DNA from 3 places in the Bacillus sp. JJ1562 genome. Region 1 is predicted to be linked to each of the others. Evidence: riboswitches for the same ligand, from Rfam matches in the RefSeq annotation. Region 1 holds a riboswitch; each other region holds the start of a gene.
What was found. A riboswitch is a leader RNA that binds a small molecule or an ion and turns the genes downstream of it on or off. The one in region 1 is predicted to bind S-adenosylmethionine.

Region 1 (10,458 bases):
TAGAAGCAGCCAAACGAGCGATGAATGGTGAAGATCCAACAAATGGAGCATTATTTTTTTACAACCCTAATAAAACATCAAGCTCCTATCTTAGAAGTCGTACAGTCTCAACAACTATTGGGAACCATGTATTTGCTTTTTAGTGTATATATCTGCCGTAAAAAACTACTATTGGAGGTAAATAATATGTCAAAAAATAATAAAGAAACGCCAAATAATATTGAGTTTAGTATTTGGGACACAAATACAGAAAAAAGTCGATCAATACCAACTTCTAATTCTTCTGAAACAGTAAAGCAAAAACCTCTCGGAATAGAAAAACTGAAGAGTATCACATGATAAAAGAGAACAACTTATAGAAGGGATGAACGACATTGAACTTTAAAAGCAAATTACAAGAAGCTCAAGATATTATTCATAAAGCACATCATCATTTAAAACAAGTTAATTCAAATAGTAGTGAATCAGAGGCATGTCATTTCGCCCAAAGTGAACTAGAAAAAGCGCAACAGATCATTCAACAGGTTCAACAACAAATACATAATTAGATTATTAAGTACAAAATGGCTAAGAAATTCAGCCATTTTCTTTATTTATTTATATTAAAAAAATAAATAAATGACACCATTGCCGATAAACGGTGTCATTGATTTATAGGATTTTGTAGATTATTTGTGAAATTATAAATAAATGATCAATCTTTTTGATGATGCATAGATTTTTGCTCGTTCAATCTACAGTTCTGTCCGTTAAAATGAAAGTAATGCCCCTTTCATAACATTCGTTTAATTCCTCATCAATCCCCTATACTAGCGATTTACTGCATCCAATCAGGTCTATGGAAGCCTTGGAATTTTTCATCAATTACTTTCTTGAAGGCATCTGATTCTATTGCTTCTACAATATCCTTCACAAATTGCTTATCGATATTTTCTGTTTTTACAACAACCCGATTGATGATATTTTCAGGCAGTTTATCTCTAACAAGAGCAGTGTTTAAGTCTAATCCCGCTGATATAGCAAAGTTACCATTTATGGCAGCAAGATCGACTGATTCTAGGGTTCGTGGTAATTGCGCTGCTTCAATTGGCTGAAATTTTAACTCTTTTGGATTGATTGTGATGTCTTTCTCGGTAGCTCTGAGCGGATCCACATTACTATCAAAGTCAATAACTCCGTTTTCCTTTAACACGGTAAGTCCTCTGGCTAGATTCGCAGGATCATTAGCTATTGCGACGGTACTGCCCTTTTCTATTTCACCCAATGAATCATATTTATTCGAATAGATACCTATTGGCGCTGTTGGAACCGTAATCACACTGGATAATTCCATATTATTTTCCTCAGCGAATGCATCCATATACACTTTGTGCTGAAACAAGTTTGCATCTAATGACCCATTGTTTAGTGCTGTATTTGGTTGTACGTAATCATTGAACTCTTTCACTGTAACCGTATACCCTTTTTCTTCTAAATAAGGTTTTACACCCTCTTCAAGCATGTCACTATATGGAACCGTTGCACCTAACACCAACTCTTTCTTTTCTCCATCAGTCGCCGAACTATTATTAGCCCCACAAGCAGTAAGTGCACTAACGACTAATACCGATAAAACTACAAAAAACATTTTTTTCATTTTTCACTATCACTCCTTTTTATTTACCTTTTATTAACGGCCTTTGCTATAAAGTCCCCAAAATACTGCACTCATTGTAATAACACAATTTAAAAAATAATCTTCAACACACTTATGATGGCTGTTTCCCTTACTTCCTATTTCAGGCATCTTCTACTGTTTAGCAGGCACACGTCTATATTTACTTCCAGGGTGATCTTCCGGCAAGGTACTTTTACCCTCTGGGAACAGCTTTTCTCGTAAAGTACCTTTCTTGTATTCTGTTTTATAAAACCCACGTTCCTGTAAAACAGGGATTACTAAATCAACGAAGTCTTCCAAGTCGCCAGGCGTGACTAAATGATTTAAATTAAAGCCATCAACCCCGGATTCTTCAAATTGGAATTGAATCGCATCCGCAACCTCTGTAGGACTTCCAAAAATAATACTGTTTCGGTCCAATGACTCAAAACGATTCAACACTTCACCTACCGTTAATTTTTTGGGTGCATCTTTGGTAAGAGTCGCAGCTTTATAATGCCCTCCTTCCGTCTTCTTTTTATATTCAAATGGCTCATTTGGATCCAAATCTTCGTACTCGGCAATGTCATATCCACTTGCCCCATACTGTGCTTTTGCAGCATCTGAGCTCCACAGCTTGTTATATTCCTCAAATTTCCGTTCCGCTTTTTCAGTTGTTTCAGCAACAATTACACTGAGAAATGAAAAGATCTTAATATTTTCTGGATTCCGACCATGTTTTTCTGCTCTTTTTCTAATATCATCTGCATAATATCGAATTCTTTGAGGCGTCGGACCGCCAACAAATATACACTCGGCATGCTTTGCAGCAAATTCCCGACCTTTTTCGGATGTACCTGCTTGATAAATAACAGGAGTTCGTTGTAAAGATGGCTCACTTAAATGCGGCCCTTCAACTTTAAAATAACGGCCTTCATGATTAATTTCATGTACCTTGTCTGGATCAACGAGCGTATTATTTTCAACATCTTCAACGACCGCATCATCTTCCCAGCTTCGCTCCCATAATTTATACGAAACATCAAGAAATTCATCTGCAATATCATATCGCTCATCGTGCTTAATCATATCTTGCAGACCAAAGTTTTTTGCAGCATTTGGCAGATAAGAAGTGACCACATTCCACGCGATTCTTCCCTTTGTCAAATGATCTAAAGTAGAAAAACGCCTAGCATTAGCAAATGGCGGTTCATATGTAGTACTTACCGTAACCGCAAAAGACAGATTTTTCGTTACATGAGCCATTGCAGAAATAAGCAAGGCAGGATCATTTAATGGCACCTGCAGCCCATCTCGGATTGAGGGTGCTTTACTCTTTTGATACACATCATAAATGCCAAGGACATCAGCGAAAAACACCGCATCAAACTTCCCTCTCTCTAAAAGCTTCGCTAAATCAACCCAATAGTCTAAATCCTTATATCTACGATGTCTTTTATTTTCTGGATGCTTCCAAAACCCGTGTGAATTATGCATGGAACTATTCATTTCAAACGCATTTAGAATAATTTGTTTTTGTTTACTCACTTTCAATCCTCCTATTGTTAAATTTTTTTAAAAAATAAAAAAGCCTCTCCTAAGAAAAGAAGAGGCTTTTACACAAATAAGCACAAATCCTTCCTTATCTTTCAAGCTTATCGCTTGCTGGAATTGGCACAGTACTTTTTAAAGCCTGTTGCCGAGGTATCAAAGGGCCAGTCCCTCCACCTCTCTAGATAAAGAAAATAGATTATTAAATTTAATCCAAAATATACATGAGGATGAAAATATTGTCAACATGTTTTTTGAACACTTTAATAATTCCTATTTGATAGTACTTTTTTAATATTGACAATAACAGAATCATCATATAAAGTGTAAACTAATTTAAATAGTTTAAGAAACTTATCAAGAGTCAGGGGAGGAAACTGGTCCTACGATCCTGCAGCAACCACTTATATTATTAAGCAAGGTGCTAATTCCAGCAGACATAAATGTCTGACAGATGAGAAAGGATAGAACAACCGAAGTCCTCTTTCGTCGCCTCGAAAGTGGGCTTTTTTTATGAGAAAAAATGATTGGAGGAATGAGTATGACAATTGCATATGATCAATTAACCAACAGCACGATACAACAAAACTTATTAAAACAAGCCAAAGATTTAGCTGAGATTTTTAGGGAAAGGTCTGCCAATATTGATGCAAACGGAGAATTCCCTTATGAAAATTTTGAGGATATAAAGCAACTTGGATTCTTAGCACTTACTGTCCCAATCGAGTATGGTGGCCTTGGTATTAACCTATATGATTTTCTCAAGATTCAGGAACAGATAGCCACAGGGGATGGACCAACTGCCCTATCACTCGGCTGGCAGCTCGGCCTTATCCTCGAGGTAGCTGAAAGTAGAAATTGGAAGGAAGAAAGCTTTGCCAAGGTATGTGATTTAATCGTAAAAGAGAATGCACTTATTAACCTTGCTCAAACAGAACGCGCTACAGGGAGCCCTTCTAGAGGTGGCGTTCCTACCTCTACCGCGATTAAAGAAAAGAATGGATGGCGGATAAATGGAGCTAAGGCCTTCACTTCAATGGCCGTTGCACTCGATTATTCAATTGTTACAGTGGATATTAATCTAACTGGAAGAAAAGGGTTTATTTTGGTTGACCATAAATTAGACGGAGTTCATATAAAAGAAACTTGGGATAGTGTTTCCATGAGGGGAACAAAAAGTGATGACCTTATTTTAGACCAGGTGCTTGTTGCTGAGGATGCTTTATTGGTAGAAGAGGATATCCAAAAACCATTCCCTAAAGCTTGGTATCTACAAGTCCCAGCTGTATACATAGGAATAGCTACATCTGCTAGAGATTATGCGATAAAATTCGCTTCTGAATACAGCCCTACCACATTACCAGGTCCGATTAAAGACGTACCAGAAGTAAGAAGAAAAATTGGAGAGATGGAACTAGAATTATTTAATGCACGTGAAGTACTCTATTCCGTCGCCAGAAAATGGGTAGAACATCCTGAACAGCGTGGTAGTATGGGATCAGAGCTAGCAGCGGTAAAACATATAGCAACAAACAGTGCAAACAAGATAGTAGATTTGGCAATGAGAATTGTTGGGGCTAGAAGCCTCTCCGCACAAAACCCTCTCCAACGCTATTTCCGTGATGTTCGTGCAGGGCTCCATAACCCTCCAACAGATGATGCAATTGTTTATACACTAGCAAAGGCAGTATTAGATGAATAAAAGATTAATATTTGCTATTACCTTGTCGAAAAGGACCTGTCCCGATGTCGATTGTTAAAATGAAATAAAAATGACACCATTTGAATGATAAATGGTGTCATTGGCTTTTAGGATTTTGGTTGATTATTTGTGAAATTAAAAAGTTAATCCACCTTTTCTGGTGAAAACACATGGAAGCCTCATGATCCTGAAGCTACAGCCCTTCTCTTTTTTATAGGTTCCACAATTATGGCATCTACTAAAATCAGGATTATGCCGAAATTGAGTGCATAGTCTGCGAGATTAAGAATACCTCCATTGTATTGAAAGTCGATAAAGTCTGTAACTTGATTGAAAAATATCCGATCTATAGCATTTCCAATCGCTCCACCAACATAAAGTCCGGCTCCTATTTCCATAATGAACCCATTTAAATGACCCTTCTTACGCATATAAAGGAAAATACCTACAACAATGATGGCAACAGGAACAAATAGACGACCATATCCTTCAAACATTCCAAAAGCCGCTCCGCTATTTTGATAGTGTGTGAAATGGAGAACCCCATTCCAAACTTCGAGAGTCTCTCCGACTTCTAAATGGGCACGAACCAAATATTTTGAAACTTGATCAATGAATATCGCAACTATAGCAACAGCATAGAACCAAATATGAATCACACTTTCTTTGTATTTTGATAGTAATTTTAATATATAGATTCAAGATATTAAAGGAATCTGCTTAACTAGCGTGCGTTCCTCTAAAAGCGTTGCAGCATTTTTTATTTCAGCTGTGCAATAGTCCTCCTTTAAAAAGGTGTAGTTTAATACACGTTATTTCGTCTAAACTATAACTATCTCATCCAATGGAGGTAAAAACATGCAAAAAATCGCAGGAAAAGTCGCAGTAATTACAGGAGCTGGCCGTGGAATAGGACGAGCAACAGCAATTGCCTTCGCGCAAGAAGGTATTCATGTAGGTCTTATTGGGCGTACACCTGAAAATTTACAAAAAGTAGCAGAAGAACTTAAAGAGTATGATGTGAGGACAGTAATAGCTGCAGCAAATGTAGCGGATTTAGACTCTATTACCTCAGCGGTTCAATCCATTCGTGGTGAACTTGGAGCAATCGATATATTAGTAAACAATGCCGGCATTTCAAAATTCGGTAACTTCATGGACTTAACGCCTGAAGAATGGACAAATATTATCGATGTTAATGTAAAAGGTGTGTATTACACAACACGTGCGGTATTACCGGAAATGATAGAGCGCAACACAGGCGACATCATTAACATTTCATCAACAGCCGGTCAAAAAGGTGCACCCATTACGAGTGCATACTCTGCTTCAAAGGCTGCAGTTATCGGACTAAGTGAATCATTAATGCTTGAAGTGCGCAAGAAAAATATTCGCGTAACAACGTTAACACCAAGTACGGTTGCAACAGATATGGCGGTTGAGTTAAACCTAACCGACGGCAACCCAGAAAAAGTGATGCAAGCAGAAGATTTAGCAGAATTAATGGTTGCACAGCTAAAACTTCATCCGCGTGTTGTATTAAAACATGCTGGACTTTGGTCGACAAACCCTTAATAGGGCTATTCGAAATAAAAAGACGCTATCCGATGTATTTTGGATGGCGTCTTCTTTTTATAGGATGTTATGCACTAAGGGGGAACTACTACCTTGTCATAACTATTCATTCCAATGTCATGAACGGTTTTATTAAAAGTATGGGACTCCTGCTGAATAAAGTTAAATTAACACGCCAGATACTTCAAGTGGAGTTAAAGCATTTGTGTTATTTACAAAAACAAACGCATCATATCGGTCTGCTATCACTGATGGAACATAGTTACCGTAATGCTCATATTGTGGATGATAGACAACGCCAATTGCGCGATGGCCAATAGGCCTAGTAAATAATTTTCTATTTTTATCCGTAAATACTAGGAGTTTATCGTAAGCACCTGCTTTATAGAGAAAATCTTCCCAACTTCCGGAAACCGCGGGAGGGGTATTCATTTTTTCAAAGTCTACACCCCACTTGGTAGCTGCAATAACCGTCCCATGATGTGTACCGAAACCAACAATAAACACGGTTTCCGAACCTACTTGTTCCCTTATGAGTTGTCCTACATTGACAATTCCTTCTTTTTCCATGTCCGTCGCTCTTGCATCCCCAACATGTGTATTGTGTTCCCATATAATCCCTTTGGAATGACTGTTATTAAACGAATCAATTTTATTTATGACTTCTACCATGTGACGATCTCTAATATTCCATGATTCATTATCGTTTGTAATCATGGTTGTATAATAGTTTTCAGCGTTAGCGGTAATAAGCGCGTTTACCTCGACGTTTAAACTGCTTTCCTCTGAATCATGATAGGTATGTTTGTTTAAACTCACTTCCATTAGAAGTTTTGTTACTTCTTCATGACATCCCTCAGAATAAAAAGATGAGGACAAAGCATACTTTTCCGCATCACGATTAAATGGTTCAAAACAGGCGAAAGCCTTTCTCGCGACCTCAAAATCTGGTGAGTTTCTTTTTTCTAAATACTTAAGTATTTCATCCATCGATTCCCATAGATTATAGATATCAATTCCATAAAAACCAACTTTTCTATCAAACGGTTTTCCTTCATTAAATTCTTTTAACCATTCGATTAATTCAATTATTTCTTCATTTGCCCACATCCAGGTTGGCCACTGTTTAAAAGACATTAGGACATCACGAGCATTATTATATTGAGTTGAATACCCTTTTATATAGCGATTCACCTCTTGACATGCTGGCCAATCACCTTCTACAGCTATAAAGGTGAACTCTTTTTCAACGATTAATCTTTTGGTGATGTCAGCACGTATTTTATAGAACTCAGACGTTCCGTGTGAGGCTTCCCCCAACAAAACATATTTCTGATTTTTAATAGAAGTAACAAGTGAATCAAGGTTATCTTTAGAATTGGTAATTGGAATTGCATGTTGTTTTATTGCTTGTATCATTTTATCTTCCATAATAACCCCTTCAGTTTTTGTATTCTGCATTATACGTATTCTCACCTGCATGAACTGAGAGAAGAGTATCCGCATATCCAACCAATCGGTTTACAAGCTCATCAGAAATAGCATAAACAAGGTGATGAAGTGATTCTTTATGTAAGGCAGGGTCGTCAAATAGTATTGTAGTATTGATGAATATCTCCTTTGTATCATATAGGTTATAGTGAATAATAACCTTGCCAGCTGCACCACCAGTATTCGGGTCTTTATAGCTCGGTAAAAAAACGTACCATTCCTCGGCAGAAGGCGATCGAAAGTTTTTTGTAAACGTCAAACCTTCTATTTCTTTTTCTATTTGATTCCTCATTTGATGATCAATAACATCTAGTATCTTCTTTTCCATTCAGAATTTTACTCCGCTGGATTAGCATCAATAGCTATCTCATATGCATCTAGAACCATATCACGTTCGGATGGATCGCTAATTCCTGTCAAAAACTGACCATCATCCGTATTCTCCACTTGCATGACAAATGTGTTATTTTGATCTTGTTCAGAGCGTAACAATGCAAATGTTTTGTCCTTCATATCAAATAAGGCTTCAATCGAAAATTCTTTTTCAACCCCATTCTGATCCAAAACAACAATTTTATCTCGATATACGTCACTGTTCATGTAGTACACCTCCTGTAATTTGCATTCATATCTTTACCTAAACCATCAAAATTACTTAAAAAACAAATTTTCATAAGTGATGACCGCATTTAAAAAGTGTCCTTTTTTCTGGTATTTCGTTTCATATTTAAATACAACAAAAAAACAACTCTTATTACATATTAAGGGTTGTTTTTTGTTGTATTACTTTTACTATAGTTTTAATTTCCTCATTAAAGATCAGTTTTGTAATATCGATCTTAAATGGCTATTTCTTTGTTCAAGTCTGTATTCATCTTCATTTTCTTTTGAAACAGATTCTAATCCGTATCCTGTCGAACTAATTTCTAATGTTTCACTTTCTTTTCTTTTTAAATTGGCATCTTCATTATAATGACCCTTTTCCATATTACCCTCCTGTATTTTATTATATTTCTCCTTTTTTGTTATATTTCCACTTTTTCTTAGAGGCATACAGAAAATTTCTACGTAAATGCTTTTTTCCATATCCATTTTAATACGCCTTTTGAATCGAACAATCGACAATATTCGAGCATTTTCTAAGTGTTAAAATTTTCTCTATGTTAGAATAATAATGTAAAGACAACAAAAGGAAATTACATAAGGGGTGTTAGGTATGACAAATTCAAAAGTAGCAGTTATCACTGGTGGTGGAAGCGGTTTAGGACAAGCTTCTGCTGTTCGACTAGCAAAAGAAGGTATTAACATCGTAGTGGTCGATATTAATGAACAAGGTGGGGCTGAAACGGTTAATCTTGTTAAAGAATTAGGCGTTGATGCCATCTTTGTAAAAGCGGACGTATCAAAAAAAGAAGATGTAAAAGCTTATGTAGATGCAGCTATTGAAAAATTTGGTACGATTGATTACTTTTTCAATAATGCAGGGATTTCTGGTAGTGGCGTACCTTTTGGCGAGGTCTCAACTGATGAAATTGAACAGATTGTTGGAATTAACTTAATGGGTGCATTATATGGAGTTAAATACGTATTAGACGTTATGTTGAAAAACGGTGGCGGTTCAATCGTTAACACTTCTTCAACCGCTGGTGTGATTGGTCAAGCAGGTGTTGTCACTTACTCTGCTACAAAACACGGCATTGTGGGATTAACCAAGAGTATCGTGATGGAGTATGCAAGCAAAGGTATTCGTTGTAACGCGATTGCTCCTGGTGGAACAGAAACACCGATGATCAAAGCTTATTTCGAATCTCAACCACCTGAAATTAAACAGGCTGCAATCCAATCGGTTCCTCAAAAACGCTATGGTCAACCAGAAGAAGTAGCAGAATTAGTTGCCTTCTTATTAACATCGCCTGCCCAATACATTAATGGCGAAGTTATCAGCATTGATGGTGGGTTTACAAATACACGTGGATAATAGAAAATAATTAGCGTATGTTGCACAACAAACGCTCAGAATTGTCTGAGCGTTTGGTTTATTCTAAATTACTAATGCCTTTTTAGGAACACGTTTTCGACTTCTAATAATTTTCTAGTAATATTGGAAAATAGAAAAAAACTTTACCTCCTTGTTATATATTTTTTTATTTTTATTGAGATAATAGGCTAATGACAGTATTCAAGACGACGTTTACTCCTTTTTCGCATTCCTCCAAGGTGGTCAGTTCTTCTTCGCAATGGCTTTTTCCATTTTTGCTCGGTACAAACAGCATGGTGGTAGGGATATAGCTTGCGATGAACTGCGCGTCATGCCCGGCACCGCTAACCATGCGTTTATGGGTGTAACCAAGTGATTTTGCGGATTGCTCTATAAGATTGCAGAGTTCGGGCTTGAACCAAACTGTATCTCGTTCCCATAATTTCGTTGCTTCTATCTCACATCCTTCATTCATTTCCAAATTCGAAAGACCTTCAACGAAATTTTTCACATCGTTGACGATAT
Region 2 (10,458 bases), on a different contig from region 1:
ATACTCTGAGCAAACAAATGGAACAATCATTGCCATGACTGCTTTGGCATCGGCGATTATTCTTGTACCCGCTGGTCTTATGAGTGATAAATTTGGTAGAAAAAAAGTGATGTTGCTGGGTATGGCTGTTTCAACAATCGCATTCTTTGCAAGAAGTATCCTAGATGTTGAACAGCTACTCGTAGCGACAGCATTTTTAACTGGTTTGTCAACGGCCTTTATTCAGGTTTCTGGTATCCCATGGCTAGCGGAAAATTCAACCGCTAAGCAAAGAGTTCATCTCTTTAGCTTTCATTCAGCAATCATGATGTTTGCGCAGGTCGTTGGAAACATTGCAGGTGGGGCATTATCTGACTCATTCCAATTTATATTTCATATGAGTGGACTATGGAGTGTAAGAATCACTCTTTTAATTGCAACGATCATCTATATTGCAGGAATTCTACCAATCATTAAGATGAATGAACAACGTAGACAACAACCGCAAATTGAAAAAGTAGAATCTTTTGGTCAAAAATTAAAGGTAAATAAATCGCAAATTAAACTAATTGCTATGTTTGCCATTGCACAGATGATCATTGGATTCGGTTCAGGATTAGTCATTCCATATTTGAATTTGTATTTTGCAGATCGCTTTCTAGCTAGTAATACAATTATCGGTTTAATTCTATCATTGGGTCAAGCAGCAACAGCAATTGCAATGATTATAGGTCCCTTCATTGTTAGTAAGGTGGGAGAGGTTCGCGCAGTGGTTTATTTGCAATTATCATCGCTTCCATTCCTTTTACTCACAGGGTATACTGAAAATCTTTACATAGCGGCTATCGCATTTTTATTTAGACAAGCATTAATGAATGCGGGTAATCCGATCCAAGCATCTCTTATTATGGGACGCGTGAACGATTCGATGAAGGGGCTTGCCAATTCAGTCAATCAGATGGTGTTTTCATTAGGATGGGCATTAATGGGACCCGTATCGACCTCAATTGTGATGTTGCATGGGGCTTATTGGGGTTATGCATATGTGTTTACAATTACGGCTGTCTTGTATTTAATTGGATCACTTTATTTCCTACTTGTTTTTAGTAGAAATTCCTTTAAAAATGAGGGAAAACCACTAGCGAAAATATCATAAAGTGAAACTTCAATCAGTAGGGGTTTTCATCATCCCCTACTGATTGTTAGTTGAACCAATCGGGCTTTATGGCAGTTATCCTCCGCCTAAATTTCTTCGTTTTCACTAAAGTTTGAGGTGGGGGTTTTACTGCCCGTTAATGCGGGGGAAAATATCGTATTTCCTGAAAAAAAGGAGCAAATTAACAATATTTGTAGAACGTGTTCCATACTGGCTTAGAAATATTAAATAAACGCGGAATTTTAAATTGCTCATTTTTTCTAAAAATTCATATTGACTTATAATAAAAAAAGAGTTAGCATAATATTAACCTTTTAAAGTATTAAAATTTCATATCGATAATCTTATCAAGAGTGGCGGAGGGAATGGCCCTATGAAGCCCGGCAACCGGTTAATTTACACGGTGCTAAATCCATCAGACTTAGTTTGTCTGAAAGATAAGAAGAGAAACCGTACATACACCTCTTCTTATCGAAGAGGTTTTTATATTTTTATAAACATAAAAACAGAGGGAGAGATTCAAATGAGTGAAAAACAAAAAAATTATAGACCCGAAACAATCGCGATACATGGGGGTCTTGAAGCTGATCCAGTAACTGGAGCAAGAGCAGTTCCAATCTATCAATCAAATGCATATAAATTTAATTCAACCGAACATGCAGCAAATCTATTTGGTCTAAAGGAAAATGGTTATATTTATACTCGTATCCACAACCCAACAACAACTGTTTTTGAAGAAAGAGTTGCACAATTAGAGGGTGGAGTTGGTGCATTAGCAGTCTCAAGTGGAATGGCTGCAATTACAACAGCGATTCTGAATATTGCTGGTGCAGGAGATGAGATTGTATCTGCTTCTACCCTGTATGGTGGAACTTATAACTTATTCGCTAACACGCTTCCTAAATATGGAATTAAGACACATTTAGTAGAACCAACAAATCCTGAAAACTTCCGACAAGCCATTACGCCAAATACAAAGGCGATCTTTGCTGAAACGATCGGAAACCCAAGCTTAGATATCCTTGATATTGAAGCTGTTGCAAACATTGCCCATGAAGCAGGAATTCCGCTAATTATTGACAATACATTTGCAACACCATACTTGTGTAGACCAATTGAACATGGGGCAGATATTGTTGTTCATTCTGCTACAAAATGGTTACTAGGTAATGGAACAACAATGGGTGGAATTATCGTCGATGGTGGTAAATTTGATTGGAATTCACCAAAATTTCCTGGATTTACAACACCAGATCCAAGCTACCATGATTTGGTCTTTGCTGAAGCGTTAGGGCCAGTTGCATATATTATCAAAGCAAGAGTTCAACTTCTTCGTGATTTAGGTCCAGCTCTAAGTCCTTATAATTCATTCCAATTTAACCTAGGTCTTGAAACATTACACGTTCGAATGAAGGAGCATATTGCAAATACGAAAAAAGTGGTTTCTTATCTTAAAAACCATCCTGGGGTTGACTGGGTATTGTATCCTGGTGAAGACGATCACCCTAACAAGCAATTAGCTGATAAATACCTACCAAAAGGTGCAGGCTCAGTTATTATTTTCGGTATAAAAGGCGGAAGAGAAGCTGGTGAGAAGCTAATCAATAATGTTGAGCTTTGGTCACATGTTGCAAACGTTGGTGACGCAAAGAGTTTAATCATTCACCCAGCAAGCACAACACATCAGCAATTAAGTCCGGAAGATCTAAAGTTGTCTGGTGTTTCTGAAGACTTAGTTCGCTTATCTGTTGGAATTGAAAATATTGAAGATATTTTAGAGGATCTAGAGCAAGCCATTAAAACAGCAAATGGAACAAGTTCAGTTTTACCTTTGCCAACAGTTTAACTTTGGTACATTAGTCACATATTTTCATTGACACTTATGCCTTAGAGGTGATAAGATAACTTTCAAGTTGTTTAGTACGATAAAAAAGTAAATAAAGTTGATTACTCTTATTTAGAGTGGTGGAGGGATGTGCCCGATGAAACCCAGCAACCGTCAACATCAGTTGAAAAGGTGCCAATTCACACAAAGCAAAGGCTTTGGAAGATGAGAGAAAGGACCCGCTAGATTATGCCTTTCTGCTCTTTTATTGCAGAAAGGCTTTTTCAATTAGTAATTACTTTTTTCATCGCATAAACTAAACATAGTTATCTTTTGGATTTCTTTGGATAGAAGGTGAAACTACGTGATAACACTAAAAAATGTTAAGAAGATATATAAAACCAAAACAAATTCTGTGACAGCCGTTGATGATATTGACTTGGAGATTAATGAAGGTGAAATCTTTGGGATCATCGGGTACAGTGGCGCTGGTAAAAGCTCACTCATTCGTTTGTTGAATGGACTTGAAGCACCGACTGAAGGAACAGTTTCAGTTGCCGGTCATGATATCACTTCCATTAAAGGAAAAGCATTACGTGAGGCACGTAAAGAAATAAGCATGATCTTTCAGCACTTTAACCTTTTATGGTCGCGAACAGTGAGAGAGAATATTTCATTTCCACTAGAAATCGCAAAAGTCCCAAAAGCCAAACGGGAAGAACGAGTTACAGAGCTTATTAAGCTAGTTGGTTTAGAAGGAAGAGAAGATGCATATCCCTCACAGCTTAGTGGTGGTCAAAAGCAAAGGGTAGGAATAGCACGAGCACTTGCGAACAACCCGAAAGTTTTGCTCTGTGATGAAGCAACATCTGCGCTAGATCCACAAACTACTGACTCGATTTTAGACTTACTTGTCGATATTAATGAACGTTTAGGATTAACAATTGTGTTAATCACCCATGAAATGCATGTTATACGCAAAATCTGTCACCGTGTTGCCGTGATGGAAAATGGAGTGATTGTCGAGCAAGGGCGAGTTCTAGATGTATTTAAAAAGCCTCAAGCTCAAATAACAAAACGTTTCGTGCAGCAAGTGACAGAGCCTGAGGAAACAAAAGAAATGATTGAACATTTGCTTGAACGTTATCCAAATGGAAGAGTGGTTCAGCTCACTTTTGTTGGGGAAGATGCAGAAAAACCATTAATCACTTCTTTAATCCGAGACTATAAGGTTGAAGTAAATATTTTACAAGGAAAGATTTCACAAACCCAAAATGGATCTTATGGAACATTATTTATTCATCTTGCTGGTGATTTGAATGAGGTCACTTCAGCCATTGAATTTATTCGGGAACAACGAGTAGAAGCTGAGGTGATTGAAAATGCTTGAACAATTCCAGGAACTTCTTAAATGGGAAAAACTGGTTAATGATTATCAAGCATTGAATTGGGGAAATCTCTGGGAAGCAACCCAAGAGACCTTATATATGACTGGGATTTCGGTGCTCGCAACCTTTATAATAGGTCTATTTTTAGGATTGGTTCTCTTTTTAACGGATAAAGGGAATGCGTGGGAAAACTCTGTAGTAAATCGAATTGTATCTGCACTTGTTAATATTTTTCGATCCATACCATTTATTATCCTTATTGTATTATTAATACCTTTCACGAAAATTGTAGTGGGTTCAATGCTAGGACCAAATGCCGCATTACCATCTTTAATTATAGGGTCGGCACCGTTTTACGCAAGAATGGTTGAGATTGCGTTACGTGAGATAGATAAAGGGGTAATTGAGGCTTCTCATTCTATGGGAGCAACTAACTCGACCATCATTTTTAAAGTCTTAATTCCAGAATCCCTACCAGCCTTAATATCAGGGATTACAGTAACTGCGATTTCATTAGTAGGCTTCACTGCTATGGCCGGTGTAATCGGTGCAGGTGGATTAGGGCATTTTGCGTACCTATATGGATTCCAAGGCGGCAAACCAGTCATTACATTTATTGCAACTGTCGCAATACTAATTTTGGTATTCATTATTCAATTTGTGGGTGATTACTTTACAAAACGTACAGATAAAAGATAACAGGAGGAACACAAATGAAAAAATTACTTTATGTACTATTAATTGGACTACTAACCCTTGCTTTAGCTGCTTGTGGGTCAAGTGATGATAAAGCAGAGGGTGGCGACACTAAAGAAGCTGAAGGAAATAAAGAATTAATCGTGGGTGCATCAGCAGTTCCACATGCCGAAGTGCTTGAACAAGCAAAGCCTTTATTAAAGGAAAAGGGAATTGACCTTAAAATTGAAGTGTTTACGGACTACATTTTACCGAACGTAGCACTCCATGGAAAAGATATTGATGCAAACTACTTCCAAACACCAGGCTACTTAGATTTACAATTAAAGGATAATCCGGATTTTGATTTTGTAAGTGTTGGTGAAATTCACAAAGAACCGATTGGGATTTATTCTAAGAAATACAAAAGTTTAAATGAGCTTCCTGATGGGGCGAAAATTATTATGAGCAACTCATTTAGTGACCACGGTCGTATCTTGCCAATATTTGAAAAAGAAGGTGTCATCAAACTTAAAGAGGGTGTTGGTAACCAAGCAAGAGTTGAAGACATCGTCGAAAATCCAAAAAATCTAGATTTCTCAACATTGATTGAAGCAAAGCTTCTTGCTACTTCATTTGAAAATGGTGAAGGTGACGCGGTTGTAATTAACACAAACTATGCACTTGAGGGTGGCGTAAATATTGCAGAGGAAGGGATTGCCTTTGAAGGGGACGATGTGGTTCCTGCAAACTTAGTCGTTGTTAACAAAGGTGACGAAGACCGTGAGGAAATTAAGGCATTAGTTGAAGTATTAAAATCAGATGAAATTCAAAAATTCATCGAAGAAAAATATGCGGGTGCCGTTACTACAGTAAAATAATTTCTAAAAAGAAGCTTGCCTATTGGTAGGCTTCTTTTCGATTCTTGATTATTCTGGAGGAAAACAAAGGAATCGGCCTTAATTCTTTATCCCGTGTTTACCTTAATCCCATACAGCTAAATAAGAATAGGTAGCTTAAAATATTGCATTTTCCCGTCATTGAGATAAAAAATTGATAATGTTACCATTATAACCGTGTTAAGAAAACACGACAAAAATGAAGGGATTGGTTCATTATCAATCGAATCCGTTTAAATTATACGGGCGAAATGGAAAAGGCAATGCATCAAGCACATGGGATTGGCTACGAGGATTACTGTCGAAAGTTCAAGGAACGTTTACGGGTTGAGAAAAACCGTGAACAAGAATATAAACAAGGTCGAATGATTGTTGCTCAAATTGATCGAAGATTTCATATCTAATAGATACGTATCGTACAAGGAGCCCAGTGCTACAAAGCGCTGGGTTTTCATATAGAATGAATTATCTAAATGTGTGAAAAATAAGCCAAGAGAAGAAGGCTATAAAAAAGCGCGATTACCCATCTTCCTTACAAATCTTATTAATTTATGTTATCTTAGTGAGGGACAAGTTTTAAGGAAAAACATCATATTTAGGTTTTAATATCATTCTCAAAAAACAATCGAAATTCACAATTAAGATTCAATCATCACAATGTCAAAAATGTATTCTTATTAGCAATGTGTAAAGGTTGATATCACTTTGAATTTGTTATAAGATTGTAATGAGAATAAAATGAGAATAAAGTTTTGACTTAATTTGTCAATACTATACAAAATATTTTTTGTCTAATGGAGGTAGTAGTTATGGCAGGATCTACTTTAGTAATAAAGGATCTTCATGTCGAAATCGAAGGCAAGGAGATTTTAAAAGGTGTTAACCTTGAAATAAACGGTGGAGAAATTCACGCTATCATGGGACCAAATGGTACAGGTAAATCAACTTTATCATCAGCAATTATGGGTCACCCAAAATATGAGGTTACTAAGGGTAGCATCACTCTAGATGGTGAAGATGTATTAGAAATGGAAGTGGATGAGCGTGCTCGCGCTGGTCTTTTCTTAGCGATGCAATATCCAAGTGAAATCAGTGGTGTAACAAACGCTGACTTCCTTCGTTCTGCAATTAATGCACGTCGTGAAGAAGGCGATGAGATCTCTTTAATGAAATTCATCCGTACGATGGACAAAAGCATGGAAAAACTAGAAATGGATCCAGATATGGCTCAACGTTACCTAAACGAAGGCTTCTCAGGTGGGGAAAAGAAACGTAATGAAATCCTACAATTAACGATGATTGAGCCTAAGATTGCAATCCTAGATGAGATTGACTCTGGTCTTGACATTGATGCATTGAAAGTTGTTTCTAAAGGAATTAATGATATGCGCGGAGAAGAGTTTGGTTGCTTAATCATTACTCACTACCAACGCTTACTTAACTATATTACACCAGATAAAGTACATGTGATGATGCAAGGTCGTGTTGTGAAATCTGGCGGCCCTGAGCTTGCACAACGCCTAGAAGCTGAAGGCTACGATTGGATTAAACAAGAACTAGGAATTGAAGATGAAACAGTAGGTCAAGAAGCGTAAGCGTTAGGAGGATAATTATGACAATCGAAACGAAATTACCATTTGATAAAGATTATGTCAGAGGTTATTCGTCTACTCTTGGTGAACCAAGCTGGTTACAGGAACTTCGCTTACAAGCTTTTGACAAAGCAGAAGAACTTCCAATGCCAAGACCAGATAAAACAAAAATTGATAAATGGAACTTTACACAATTTGCAAACCATGTTGTGGAAAGTGCTCCATATAATTCAATTGACGAATTACCTGAAGAAATCAAATCGTTAATTCATGTTGAAGTAGAAAAGAATATATATATTCAACGTAATAATACACCAGCCTTTATTTCTCTTACTGAAGAAGTAAAAGCAAGTGGTGTTATTTTTACAGATATTCATACAGCTGCTCGTAAACATGGTGATCTTCTTCAAAAATACTTTATGACAGAAGCTGTAAAGGTTGACGAAAATCGTCTAACTGCGTTACATGCTGCGCTCGTAAACGGTGGCGCATTCGTATATGTTCCGAAAAATGTTGAAGTAACTGTTCCACTACATGCTGTATTTATTCAAGAAAACGGCGAAGTGGCTACTTTTAACCATGTAATTGTTGTGGCAGAGGATAATAGTTCTGTTACTTATGTTGAAAACTATCTTTCAACAACAGACTCTGTAAATACGGTTGTAAATATTGTTTCAGAAGTGATTGTAGGGGCAAATGCAAAAGTGACTTATGGGGCTGTTGATGCATTAGCGACAGGAAACACAACCTATGTTGTTCGTCGTGGTGTTATTGGCCGTGATAGTAAAATCGAGTGGGCTCTTGGACTAATGAATGATGGTGATACGATTTCTGAAAATATCACTCATTTAATTGGAGACGGCTCACATGCTGATTCAAAAACAGTTGTTGTAGGTCGAGGCGAGCAAAAGCAAAACTTTACGACAAACATTACTCATCATGGTAAGAATTCAGAAGGCTATATTTTAAAACATGGTGTTATGAAGGACAGCGCGAGCTCAATCTTCAATGGTATTGGAAAGATTGAACATGGAGCATCTAAATCCAATGCTGAACAAGAGTCAAGAGTATTAATGCTTAGCGAAAAAGCTCGTGGAGATGCAAACCCAATTTTACTTATTGACGAAGATGATGTAACAGCAGGTCACGCTGCATCTGTTGGTAGGGTTGACCCGCTCCAATTATATTATTTAATGAGCCGTGGTATTCCGCAGAAGGAAGCTGAGCGCTTAGTTATCCATGGATTCCTTGCACCTGTTGTAAACCAACTTCCAATTGAAGGTGTTAAAAAGCAACTAGTTGAGGTAATCGAAAGGAAAGTAAGATAATGAATATCCAAGATATTCGTTCCATGTTCCCTATTTTAAATCAAGAGGTAAATGGAAAGCCACTTGTCTATTTGGACAGTGCTGCTACATCTCAAAAACCTGTTACTGTTATCGAATCGATTGATCGTTACTATCGGGAATATAACTCAAATGTACACAGAGGGGTTCATACCCTTGGTACAAAAGCCACTGATGCTTATGAAAATGCTCGTGAAAAGGTTCGTAAATTTATCAATGCATCCTCTATTCAAGAGATTATTTTTACCCGGGGAACAACAACTGCAATCAATACGATTGCAGAAAGCTATGGGCGTGATAATCTTAAAGAGGGCGATGAAATTGTCATTACCTATATGGAGCACCATGCCAATATTATTCCTTGGCAGCAAATTGCAAAGCACACAGGTGCTAAATTAAAGTACATTCCTTTACAAGCGGATGGTTCAATTGATCTAAAGGATGTTGAAGCTACTGTTACGAATCAAACGAAGATTGTATCAGTAATGATGGTTTCGAACGTTCTAGGAGCAATCAATCCAATTAAAGAAATTACCGAAATTGCACACCGTAACGGTGCAATAATGGTTGTCGATGGTGCACAGGCAGCTCCACATTTGAAACTTGATGTGAAAGACCTTGATTGTGACTTCCTTGCTTTTTCTGGTCATAAAATGTGCGGACCAACAGGTATCGGTGTTTTATACGGTAAGAAAGCATTACTAGAAAAAATGGAGCCAGTTGAAACTGGTGGTGAAATGATCGATTTCGTTGACCTTTACGAATCGACATGGAAAGAGCTTCCTTGGAAATTTGAAGCCGGAACACCAATCATTGCTGGTGCCATTGGATTAGGTGCTGCAATTGACTTTTTAGAGGATATTGGTCTTGAAAATATTCTCGAGCATGAGCACAAGCTAGCAAATTATGCAATAGAGCGACTGTCACAAGTCGAGGGTCTAACGATTTATGGTCCTAAACATCGTGCGGGAGTAGTAACTTTTAATATTGAAGATGTTCATCCTCATGATGTTGCGACAGTCTTAGATGCAGATGGTATTGCAGTAAGAGCAGGTCATCACTGTGCACAGCCGTTAATGAAATGGTTGAAGGTTTCGGCTACTGCTCGTGCAAGTTTTTACCTCTATAATACTGAAGAAGAAATTGATAAACTAGTTGAAGGACTCATAAAAACAAAGGAGTATTTCAGCAATGGATTCTAACATAAATCTTGATACCTTGTACCGACAGGTGATAATGGATCATTATAAAAAGCCGAGAAATCGTGGAGTTATTCAAGATGGTGCGTTAACAATCGATATGAATAACCCGACCTGTGGAGACCGCATTCATCTTACTTTAAAAGTTGATAATGGTGTTGTTCAAGACGCGAAATACGATGGTGAGGGATGTTCCATTTCCATGTCTTCCGCTTCTATGATGACTCAAGCGATTAAAGGCAAAAAAATTGAAGATGCATTAAAAATGTCACAAATCTTCTCAGAAATGATGCTAGGAAAAGAATATGATGATAGCATTGATTTAGGAGACATTGAAGCACTTCAGGGCGTTTCAAAATTCCCAGCACGTATTAAGTGTGCAACATTAGCATGGAAAGC
Region 3 (10,458 bases), on a different contig from region 1:
CTTAAATCTGAGAATGAGAGATTGAAAAAAGAAAAGAATGAGATACTTCTTAAAAATGAAGATCTCGAAAAGAAAATCGCGCTGCTTGAACAAAGCGCTGTGAACATCCAAGAGGACTACGAAACATTAATGAAGATCATGAACCGTGCACGAAAGCTCGTCTTATTCGAAGAAGAAGAACGCCCAGCCACTTCCTTTAAAATGGACCGTAATGGTAATTTGGAGAAGATGGCGGAATAATTTAGATAAACCCCTGACTATTCAGTTCAGGGGTTTATTTTAATATCTGTGAGTTCCAGCTTCCAATGAGGCTTTTTCAATTGTCTTTTCAGGTGTCATGTGTAAAACCACAGAAATCTTATAAATTTCGGTATATTTAGTCTCAAAATAATAGCTTTTCTCTAAGATTGAGCTCGTGATATTAAAGACATATTCACTTTCATTATCTTGAAACTCCTTTTGGATCACCGCATCCGTGGGTAGATGATCCATCAATAGCTGATAGGCTTCCTCTACTGTAGCAACAGGTTCTTTAAATGTGATGATTGGAAGCTCACACCGCCCCGCTCCAATTGTTCTACATTTAAGAACTAAGGCATCTGCCTCATAATCCCGATCTGACTGTTTTTCCATATGGTGCGCAAGATAGTTTAATTTATCATAAAAACCACCTTTGGCCGTAGTTGCGATAGTCTTTGCTTCAAGTTTTTTATTATAATAGGTATACTTCCCGTCACCAAACGGGTCATCTTCATTGACTTCCTCTACCTCTTCCTCAGCTGGTGCATCTGCTTCGGTTGAGTTTTTCATAGTCCCAGTAATAACAACCGCACCAATCGCAACCACAAACACAATAATTGTTACTGGTCCTAGCATTTTACTGGCAACAAATGCTTCTCCTACTCGATCCGCTATTCGATGCACGACCCTATTTTTCCCACTCGACGTCCTTCTTTCAAACAACTTCCTAAACCCTTCACTTAGCAATTGGAATGTTAGTAGGAGTAACGTAAGAGCAATCGCCGGGAACAGCGGAATCCACACGGCCTTTATAACCTCATACCGTGCCGCTGACAATAACCCTGGCCAATCAAAAAATCCAGTCGCAGAATCATAACCGGATTCATCTTGGAATACCCCACCACCTGGGATATAGTTGATCGCATGTTCAATAAAGTACTGGAATAATGCAAGCTGCCCCAACAGTAGAGTTACCCTTGCCAAATCATTAAAAAAGTTCACTACTAAGCTTTGAGAAACCGATGGCAGATAATGCATCACCGATAATTGAAACGGTGTGCTTCCCACTGTTACACTTGCATGCACAAATTCCTTTTGAGACACCTCGTAAATTTCATGGGCAAAAATATAGCTAACCCGTCCAACTTCAATGAGCGCAATTAAGAGGACCTTCCAATACACACCGTTTTCAAGACCACCCACCGAGACAATTTCCAATAGCAAAATTGCTGCAAAAATAGTTGGGATACTTCCGAACAAGGAGTACCATCCATTTGACACCATATAAGCAATTCCTTTTTTAGTGGAGGCCAAAAAGGCCATCGGAATCGCAATAATGTACCGAATCAATGTGATTAACACGATAATTTTTAGTGTATCCTTCGCACCAAGGATAATCATACTTAGAATATCCCTGGCTTCACGATCTGTCCCAAGCAGATCCTCTTTAGATGGTGGGAAAGGCGCTCTTCCAATTTCGCCACCATCGTAAAATCTCATTCTATGCTCAGGAGGAGTATGCTCAACAAACGAAAGCTGTGGTCCAACAAAGCTAATAAATAACATAAATCCGAAAAGAATCAACCCTGTCCAAAGCGACCAATTTTTCATTCACACTCCTCCTCCCTAAGGTCCTGGCTTTAAGTACGATATAATAAAAAGCACAAACAACCAAATAAATGCATACCGAAAAATCACTTTTGTGATTTGGGTCCAAATATTGCGCTTCTCAACCTCGTACTTGTTTTGCCAAACCACCGACACGATTTGAGTGATTAATAGAAGCACAACGAAACAGAAAGATATCTCCACGATTAAACCTATTTCCGGAAAGTCGATAAATGGTAAATTCTCGTTTTTACTTGAATCTAGCCGCTTAATCGATAGCATCATTCTCCAAGCCGCACCCTTATACTCCATCAGCCACTCAACAATTAATAGATTCGAAACGACATATGTCATGACAACGCCAAGATGCTGTAGGATCGAGCGTAAGCATTTTTTCAGGATATGCTTATGTATGACAAACCTTTGTGCCAACCCCTTTGCTCGTGCATATTGAATATACATCTCCCCATCTTCATTAGCGAGGACAGTAAAGGTGATTCTAGCAAAATACATCATCGGGTATAAGGACACAAGAATCCCCGGTAAAATGAAGTTAAACCACTGGTCATGACCAAAAAAATCAATAAAATTAAAGTGAATCAAAATAACCCATTGCAACACGATAATCATGAAAAAATCCGGTAAAGAATTGAGGATAGAGGTTACTCCTGTTCCTAAAAGGTTCAAGTATGTATAACGATTTCGATAATCAAAAATCCCCTTCGCTATCCCTAAAGTAACCGCTAACAAAAAGGCTGTCGCAATTACAGATAAACTTCTCGGAAAATATTCAAAGACGATTTCTTCATATGGCTCCTTATTTTTCGTTGCACCAAGACTTCCTTCGGTTTGGACATTGCTTATAAATTGCTTGATCGTGTCCCAGCTATCAGAGGCAGGTAGCATCGTTTTTATCGTTGAGAAAAACTTTGCAACATCCCTTTCCCCTAAAAAATAAGCAATCCCAAAAACAACAAGGCCGAAGTAGAGAATCGAAATTACATCGCGCTCACTAAATACTCTTAATCTTTTAAGCAACCAAATCACCCCTTACCAGATTAGCAATTGTAAAAAACAGGAACTTATACCTATAGATTACCATATATGTTATTTTCAAAAAATACCCATAATATAAGACGGGAAGGACTAATGAAAGGTTTCAAAATCTGTGGAACATTAATGTGCTAATAATCGTGAAATAACACAAATATCAGGGGCTTAGACACATATTTCGGAGATTCGACGCATAAATCCATCCCCAGACGCATTTCCACTGATTATTACAAAAGACACGGGATCAGAAGATCAAAAAAACCAGAGGAATCTCCCCTGGTCAACAAATCAACTCTATTATTTTTGAAACAACTCAATCCATTCACCGTCTGGCCCGTTGAAGAAGACGTATTTAGCTCCGCTTGGCAAGGTCGTAATGTTTTCATCAACAAACTGAACACCATGCTCCTTCACTCTTGCAATTTCTTCTTCGATATTTTCAACGGTAAATGCGATATGGTGGACCTTTCCTTCTGTTGGAAGGTTTGGATTGTAACCTGAAATTAACTCAATCACCGTTTCGTCTGAGTCGCTAAATCCTAGAAAAGCTAGCTTTAGGTTTGGATCGACATGATCCTGCTTTTCTAGTAACTCCAAGCCTAGTACTCTTGTATAAAACTCGATCGTTGTATCTAAATCCTTTACTTGTATTCCGACATGTTCTAGTTTTTTAAGTGGCATGATTTTGCTCTCTCCTTTTCCGTATGACTTTTGGTCGATATTTTACTCCGATGTACGTCACTGCAAGCGCCAAGACAAGTACAGAGCCTTTTACGATTTCGAATGCATAGTATGGTAGATTCAGCATTGTTAGTCCATTTAGTAGGACCCCGATGAGAGCTGCACCAAAGAATGTCCCGAGTGCATTTGGTTTTCCGGCACCAAGTACGGAAAATCCAACAAACACAGCGGCAACAGATTCCATTAACAGCGAAGCACCAGCATCAATTTGCCCTGAGCCGACACGGGCCGTAAACAAAATCCCCGCCATTGACGCGAACACACCAGATATGGTATAAGCAATCAATTTCACCTTATTTGTGTTAATACCTGATAATCTAGCAGCCTCAGCATTTCCACCTGTCATATATAAAATCCTTCCCCATCTCGTATGGTTCAGAATCACATAGGCAAGAAGCACGAAAACTAGCATAATCCAAACCGGAACAGGGAGTCCTAGCATCTTCCCTTGCCCAATCCATAAAAACGCAGAGCTAAACTCACCAGGTGCGGTTCCGCCGCTTGTTAATGGCATATGGTTGTAGATGGAATACCCTTCCGTATAGGTCCGGTGTAGACCTGACACGATATACATCATCCCAAGTGTCGCGAGTAAATCCGGTATTCCTATTTTTACAATTAAAAAGGTATTTACAAGACCAACCGCAACTCCAACTAAAAGTGGTAAAAGCAGGACCACCCAAAGCGGCAGCTCATACCAGACCATTAACGACGCCGTGATGACGACCGACAATGACATAGTTGACCCAACCGATAGGTCAAAGCCATCAACTACAAGTGTGAACGTAACCCCTAACGCAAGAAGTGTCACTATCGAGATCGACCTTAAGATATCGGATAGATTTCCATATGAAAAAAATGCATCATTGATAAAACTAAAATAGATTAAGATAAAGCCCATTAATAAAATTGCCCCGTATTTAAACAGGAAGCTGATGAGATTTCCTTTCATGTACGTCTTCCTTTCCACCACTAGCATACAAGAGGATTTTATCCTGTGTTGCCTCTTCTCCCGAAAGCTCTTTTACAATTTCCCCGTCATACATGACTAGAATTCGGTCCGAAATTCGGATGATTTCATCAATCTCTGAAGAAAAATAGAGGATCCCTTTCCCCTCATCGGCGAGGGAATAAATAAGCTGGAAAATATCCTGCTTTGCACCAACATCTAACCCTTTTGTCGGCTCATCAAACAAATAGAGGCTTGCATTACGAGACACCCATTTACCAATCGCAACTTTTTGTTGGTTTCCTCCGCTTAAATGCTCAGCCAAAACTTCCGTGTCATTCGCCTTAATCCCCAGCAGCTCAATGATGGAGCTGGCATAGCTTTTTTCAGCCTTCCGATTCATTACTAAAAACGGTGAGAATTTTTTCAAATTGGCAAAGGATAGATTCGTAGAGATTGACTCGTGAATGAACAAGCCTTCCTTACGACGCTCCTCTGAAATGAGTGCCAAACCTGCTTCAATGGCCTGCTGTGAATGGGTAAAACGAAGCGATTTACCCTTTACTTTCACTTCACCACGTTCGTAGGAACGGAGGCCAAATAATGTTTTCGCAAGCTCTGTTTTCCCGGCACCAACCAATCCAACAACCCCAACGATTTCTCCTTCTGAAACAGTAAACGCTACATCGTTTAGCTTTTCCCCGTCATCAAGCCCATTCACCTCTAAAAGAAGGTCCCCTCTCACTGCCTTCCGTTTCACGGATTGTTCCGTATAGGAATTTCCAAGCATCGTTTCGACAACGGTTTTCTGTGTAACCTCTTTTGTGGAAAAAGTGGTAATCGTCTTCCCATCGCGCATAATCGTTAACCGATCACAGATTTCAAACACTTCAGGAAGGCGATGTGAGATAAAAATACAGCCGACTCCCTTTTCCTTTAACGTTTTTACAATATCAAAAAGGTACTTTGTTTCCTCTATCGATAAAGGCGCAGTTGGTTCGTCAAAAATGATTACCTTTGCTTCATGAGCAAGAGCTCTGGCGATTAGCACTAATTGTTTTTCAGCAAGGGACAGTTCCAACGCTTTCTTTGTCATCGGAATATCCGTTACATTCAATAGTTTTAAGATCGAGGCTGCTTTTTCTCGAAGCTTACTTTTATTGATGAACAAGCCTTTCTCGGTCGAAAAAGTATCAAGTAAAATATTCTCGGCAACGGTAAGCTGCGGTACAATCACAGTGTCAACCTCTTGATAGACACAGTGGATACCGTATGTTTTCGCATCCTTCGGAGAACGAATGTCAATTGGCTCTCCTTCGAGGGTAATTACTCCTGTGTCAAGCTCGTAAGCACCCGATAGAATTTTCATCAGCGTGCTTTTGCCTGCTCCATTTGCACCAAGTAAGGCATGAACCTCACCACTTTCAAGTTCAAAAGAAGCCTGCTCAAGAGCAATCACCTTTCCAAAGCTTTTTGTCATTTCCTTCATTTCAAGTAAAGGCATCTACATATCCTCCTTTACAGAGGACCACGGGCGGTCCTCTTTTTTACTCACCAGCCTCAAGCTTTTTCAACTCGTCTGTGTAGCCCTGTTCGCTTTTACCCCAGCCTTCAATGTACTGGTCAAGCTCCGCAGTTGTGATTTTTTCCGCTGGAAGTGCATCCTTTGTTACGAAAACTGGCTCTAATTTTACGCGTTCAGGTGTTTCATTACCGTTTAGTTTTTGATAGGCAAAACGAACTTGGATGCGTCCGATATCTTTTGGATCAACCGCTGCAGACGCAACCCATGGGCTGTTATCTGCTTGAATCATTTGTAAATCCTCATCACTCATGTCAATTCCGTAAACCTTAATATCTGTACGACCTGCTTGTTCGATGGCACGAACAGCACCTTTCGCAAATTCATCCCATGCTGCCCAAACCGCTGTAATTTGACCTTCCTCAGGATACTGCTTTAATAGAGCTTCCATTTGTGCTTGTGTATCAAGAGCAGTGTTTGCTGTTGCTGCACCAAATGTTGCGATTTCTTTAATGCCATCGTTGCTATCAAGAAACTCTTGGTATGCCAGCTGACGTCTCTCCATTGGCGCGAAGCCCGCAACCCAAATTTTAACGATATTTGCTTCACCACCAGCGTCTTCCGCTAATTTTTCAAGGGTCATTTGTGCCATTTGCTGGTCGCCTTGCTCAAGAACAGTTACACCGTCAACTTCCACTTCTGCATCAAACACAACGACTGGGATTCCTTTGTCGACCGCTTTTTGTACAGAGCTTTGAAGAGCTTCCTTTGTTCCATGGTCAATTAAAATCGCATCAAAGCCTTGGTTTACTGCTGCATCAACGTTTGACGCCATTTTAGCGAGGTCTCCTTCAGATGTAAAAACGGTTGTTTCTCCTGCGAACTTTTTCACTTGTTCTTCAACACCCTCAATATATTGCGCTGAAAAAGTTCCTAAGTTTTGTTGCATGATTAACGCGATTTTTTTGTTTGCTAATGGATGATCTGAATTCTTTACTTCTTCGCCATCAGTTTTTGCTGTTTCATCTGCTACTTTCGGTTGGCAGCCAACTAATACTGCGATAATTAATAATGTAGTAAATAATAGTTTTGTTAGTTTCATTGTTTTTCTCCCCCTATTTTGTATGTAATCTTATTTTTCACATCTGTCTACTCAAGCTGGAAGTCATCACACTCCTGTTATTTGAGGTTTTTTTAAAAAATTAAAAAGCCTCTTTCTTATCAGAAAGAGGCTTGAAGCATACAAAAGTCTTCGCACCTCTTATCTACCAGAAAGAATCATCCTTCTGTTGGAATTAGCACCGTGCCTTGCGGGTCAATACCCGGCGAAAAAATTCGCCCCATTTCACAATGGAATTACGGTCGGTTGCTGGGCGTCATCGGGCCAAATCCCTCCGCCTACTCTTGATAAGAGAAAGTACAGCAATCATATTCATTTAACTTACTTGACGAGAATCATACCACGCAAAAAAACAAAATTCAATATTTTTATTATAAAAAATATTTTAATAATGGAAAAGTTTTTAAAAGTTGTAAGATACCTTTTGTACGAGGATGCAAATGCAATTGACTATGAAGCAATTATCTTATTTAAAACGCATTTCCGGATGATTCATGCGCAATTACGCGCTCCCCCTCCAAGTTCCCCCATAAAAAAAAGGAACCAGGAGAACCGTCCCCCCTGGATCCTTTATAATGCCTTCTCATTCCGATTAAGTACTCGTAAAAAGTTTTGTTCAAATAATGGCATTTCTTCTGCCGAAAGCTGTGAAGCGAAGATGTGCTCACTTTCTTTTTTTAATGTTTGAAGTAATAGTAGCATGACGGTTTGTACAGTGAGGTTAGGGTCGATCAATTCTGTCAAGGAAGCCATCGTTTCCGGCTTCACATCCGGGTAGACAAATTTCGTTTCAGCCCCCTGTAGCCCCATCTCGTAAAATCTTCTGATTATTTCTGCTCGTTCAGAACCACTTCCGGTCACACCTAGATAAATTTGCACAGCCACTCCGTTACGAAGGCGGCGTTGGGATATCCCCGCAAATTTTTTTCCATCTATACTTAAATCATAGCTGCCAGGACAATACGATCCGACAACTTCGCGTGCCACGATATCAACTTCATAGCCTTCAAACATTTTTCGAATCAGCTCAAGCATTGTATCGTAGCCACGATTGATATCAATTCCTTTTTCCGTTTCAGGAAAAATTAGCGAAATGTTTAGTACTCCTTCATCAAGCACCACTGCTAGCCCACCCGAATTTCGTACGATCACACGATAGCCCATTGATTCGAGGAGCTCTATCCCTTCCTCAAGAAAAGGCAATTTCGTATCCTGAATCCCAAGCACAATGGTCTGGTGGTGAACCCAAGATCGCGCTGTGGCTGGTGATTCGCCTTTACCCACAAACGCACAAAGTGTGTCATCTATCGCAAACGATTGTAACGCATCAAATTGATAGCCTAGACTAGATTGATCAATAATCCGCCAGCTCGGCTGGTGTAAAAGACTTTCGGTCATACGGCATACTCCTATTATGTAATAGGACTTTATTATAACACAACTCGGAAACTGTTCTTAAAAATGCACTGTAAATTAAAATATAGAAATCAAAAAAAGAGCCATTATAGCCCAGTTTGTTAGTTAATAAATTTCGCAATTTCAAGGGGTGAGGATTTACTCATTTTCTGACTAATCATTGTATTTACCTTTTTCGATATTGCATCAACTGTTGTCTCCAACGTTATGGCTAACTCTTTGAACAATATTTTTTGATTATGAAGAAGAAGTTTTCGATCATGTTCACTTATTTTCTTATCAGCCATTTCAAGTTCGTATTTTTTACACATCAATGTATTAATTATATTTGAAATTTCTCTTCTATCACCCGATGAAACAATATCAGAATAGTTTCTGTTACGCTCATTTCCGTTTTCAATCCACTGAATTCCTGGTAATTTGAAAGATTCTAAAACCTCCTCTGCCTCGTTTCGGCCGATGATTTTTTTCATCATGATTCGGTCATTATCCACTGGGTTTTGGATAATTAAAGTGTCGTCTTCAATTGGGTGCATTATATAATAATTTCGAGTCGTACCAGCATATGTTTTTTCACATATGTCATCTATTTTACAAATTCCCATTGTTGAATAAATAACTAAATCCCCAATATTAAACATTTTACCAGTCTCCTATCAACGGATTGTCAACTTAATTGACTATATTCATCATACTCCAATTTTCACAAAATGTCAACCTGGTTGACGTTTGAACGTATCTTATGTATACCAAGTAATAAAAAATAACCATGCTTCTAACATGACCATTTCCCATTTTACATCCTTGAAACTGCGTCTCATCATATGATTGAATTTCTGTTTCCACATGCTCCATCCCTGTTGCATCTCGTTGTTCCTTTAGCTTAACTTTACTTACTTAATAAGAGTTCACTCATCTTATATTTAATGTTTCTATCTACCTGATTAGCTATTTCATCGAATGTAGTATCCAATGAAATGGCTAGCTCTTTGTACAATATATTTTGTATATGTAGGAGCAGCCTGCGGTCAGGGTCTCCTAATTTCTTTTCAGTCATCTCCACCTCATATTTTCTACACATCAATGTATTCACAATCCCCGCGATTTTCTTCCTGTCACCAGACATTACAATATCGTGGTATATCTTGCCTCGCTCATTTCCTTTCTCAATCCAAGCTATTCCCGGACGATTAAAGGATTCTAGCATGTCTTCGGCTTCACTAAGGTCAATGATTCCTAACATTAGGACTTTATCATTATCAACTGGATTACGTATTGTTAGACTGTTATCCTCAATTGGGTGTAATACATAATACTTTCGGGTTCTACCGTAATATGTTTCCTCACAAATATCATTTATTTCACAAATTCCAAGCGATGAATAGACAACCAAATCCCCTACTTTAAACATTTTTATTTCCCCCATCCCATCGATTGTCAACCTGGTTTACAATATTTAGTTTAACTATTATTTTACAATTTGTCAACTTAGTTGACAATGAAGGTGATTTTTTGTATAGTAATTGCGATTATAAAAACGGGAGTGGAATATATGGATCCTGTACTTCAACATTTAGATTTTATTGACCTTTTAAGCGAAAGGCATGGTCAACTTCGAGGTATTGTGGAAAAATCGTGGAACGAGACTAGCGACATCGCGATTTCAAACTCAGAATGGTACATCATGTCTAGAATATATAAAAAGCAACCAACTATTGCATATGTTTCAAAAAATGTAGACATCTCAAGGCAGGCTACTCATAAGTTTATTAAAAACATGAAGACTAAAGGGCTAGTTAACGTGATGGA

Region 2: linked by a shared signal. The riboswitch ahead of V7097_RS13035 (O-acetylhomoserine aminocarboxypropyltransferase/cysteine synthase family protein) and the one ahead of V7097_RS16150 (LLM class flavin-dependent oxidoreductase) in region 1 are both predicted to bind S-adenosylmethionine.
Region 3: linked by a shared signal. The riboswitch ahead of V7097_RS00630 (sugar ABC transporter substrate-binding protein) and the one ahead of V7097_RS16150 (LLM class flavin-dependent oxidoreductase) in region 1 are both predicted to bind S-adenosylmethionine.

What each region holds. Positions count from the first base shown of each region.
Region 1 is NZ_JBALOQ010000024.1:77,855-88,312, forward strand. Features, by position in the region: partial or broken gene V7097_RS16130 (cell wall hydrolase) at 1-143, shown strand, start outside; gene V7097_RS16135 (hypothetical protein) at 187-339, shown strand; gene V7097_RS16140 (hypothetical protein) at 375-548, shown strand; gene V7097_RS16145 (MetQ/NlpA family ABC transporter substrate-binding protein) at 818-1,636, opposite strand; gene V7097_RS16150 (LLM class flavin-dependent oxidoreductase) at 1,790-3,184, opposite strand; SAM riboswitch class I at 3,276-3,379, opposite strand; SAM riboswitch class I at 3,539-3,648, shown strand; gene V7097_RS16155 (acyl-CoA dehydrogenase family protein) at 3,729-4,889, shown strand; gene lspA (signal peptidase II) at 5,069-5,548, opposite strand; gene V7097_RS16165 (3-ketoacyl-ACP reductase) at 5,748-6,464, shown strand; gene V7097_RS16170 (erythromycin esterase family protein) at 6,627-7,925, opposite strand; gene V7097_RS16175 (hypothetical protein) at 7,906-8,283, opposite strand; gene V7097_RS16180 (DUF1292 domain-containing protein) at 8,292-8,555, opposite strand; gene V7097_RS16185 (hypothetical protein) at 8,775-9,047, opposite strand; gene V7097_RS16190 (SDR family NAD(P)-dependent oxidoreductase) at 9,172-9,933, shown strand; gene V7097_RS16195 (Zn-dependent hydrolase) at 10,106-10,458, opposite strand, start outside.
Region 2 is NZ_JBALOQ010000019.1:53,190-63,647, reverse strand. Features, by position in the region: gene V7097_RS13040 (MFS transporter) at 1-1,135, shown strand, start outside; SAM riboswitch class I at 1,477-1,579, shown strand; gene V7097_RS13035 (O-acetylhomoserine aminocarboxypropyltransferase/cysteine synthase family protein) at 1,659-2,981, shown strand; SAM riboswitch class I at 3,086-3,192, shown strand; gene V7097_RS13030 (methionine ABC transporter ATP-binding protein) at 3,325-4,350, shown strand; gene V7097_RS13025 (methionine ABC transporter permease) at 4,343-5,047, shown strand; gene V7097_RS13020 (MetQ/NlpA family ABC transporter substrate-binding protein) at 5,062-5,904, shown strand; gene V7097_RS13015 (hypothetical protein) at 6,174-6,326, shown strand; gene sufC (Fe-S cluster assembly ATPase SufC) at 6,732-7,517, shown strand; gene sufD (Fe-S cluster assembly protein SufD) at 7,535-8,842, shown strand; gene V7097_RS13000 (cysteine desulfurase) at 8,842-10,062, shown strand; gene sufU (Fe-S cluster assembly sulfur transfer protein SufU) at 10,052-10,458, shown strand, end outside.
Region 3 is NZ_JBALOQ010000002.1:115,936-126,393, reverse strand. Features, by position in the region: gene V7097_RS00660 (RsfA family transcriptional regulator) at 1-240, shown strand, start outside; gene V7097_RS00655 (ABC transporter permease subunit) at 280-1,851, opposite strand; gene V7097_RS00650 (ABC transporter permease subunit) at 1,867-2,886, opposite strand; gene V7097_RS00645 (VOC family protein) at 3,199-3,582, opposite strand; gene V7097_RS00640 (ABC transporter permease) at 3,572-4,594, opposite strand; gene V7097_RS00635 (sugar ABC transporter ATP-binding protein) at 4,563-6,095, opposite strand; gene V7097_RS00630 (sugar ABC transporter substrate-binding protein) at 6,139-7,215, opposite strand; SAM riboswitch class I at 7,372-7,527, opposite strand; gene V7097_RS00625 (lipoate--protein ligase family protein) at 7,804-8,631, opposite strand; gene V7097_RS00620 (CarD family transcriptional regulator) at 8,751-9,290, opposite strand; gene V7097_RS00615 (CarD family transcriptional regulator) at 9,539-10,060, opposite strand; gene V7097_RS00610 (MarR family winged helix-turn-helix transcriptional regulator) at 10,202-10,458, shown strand, end outside.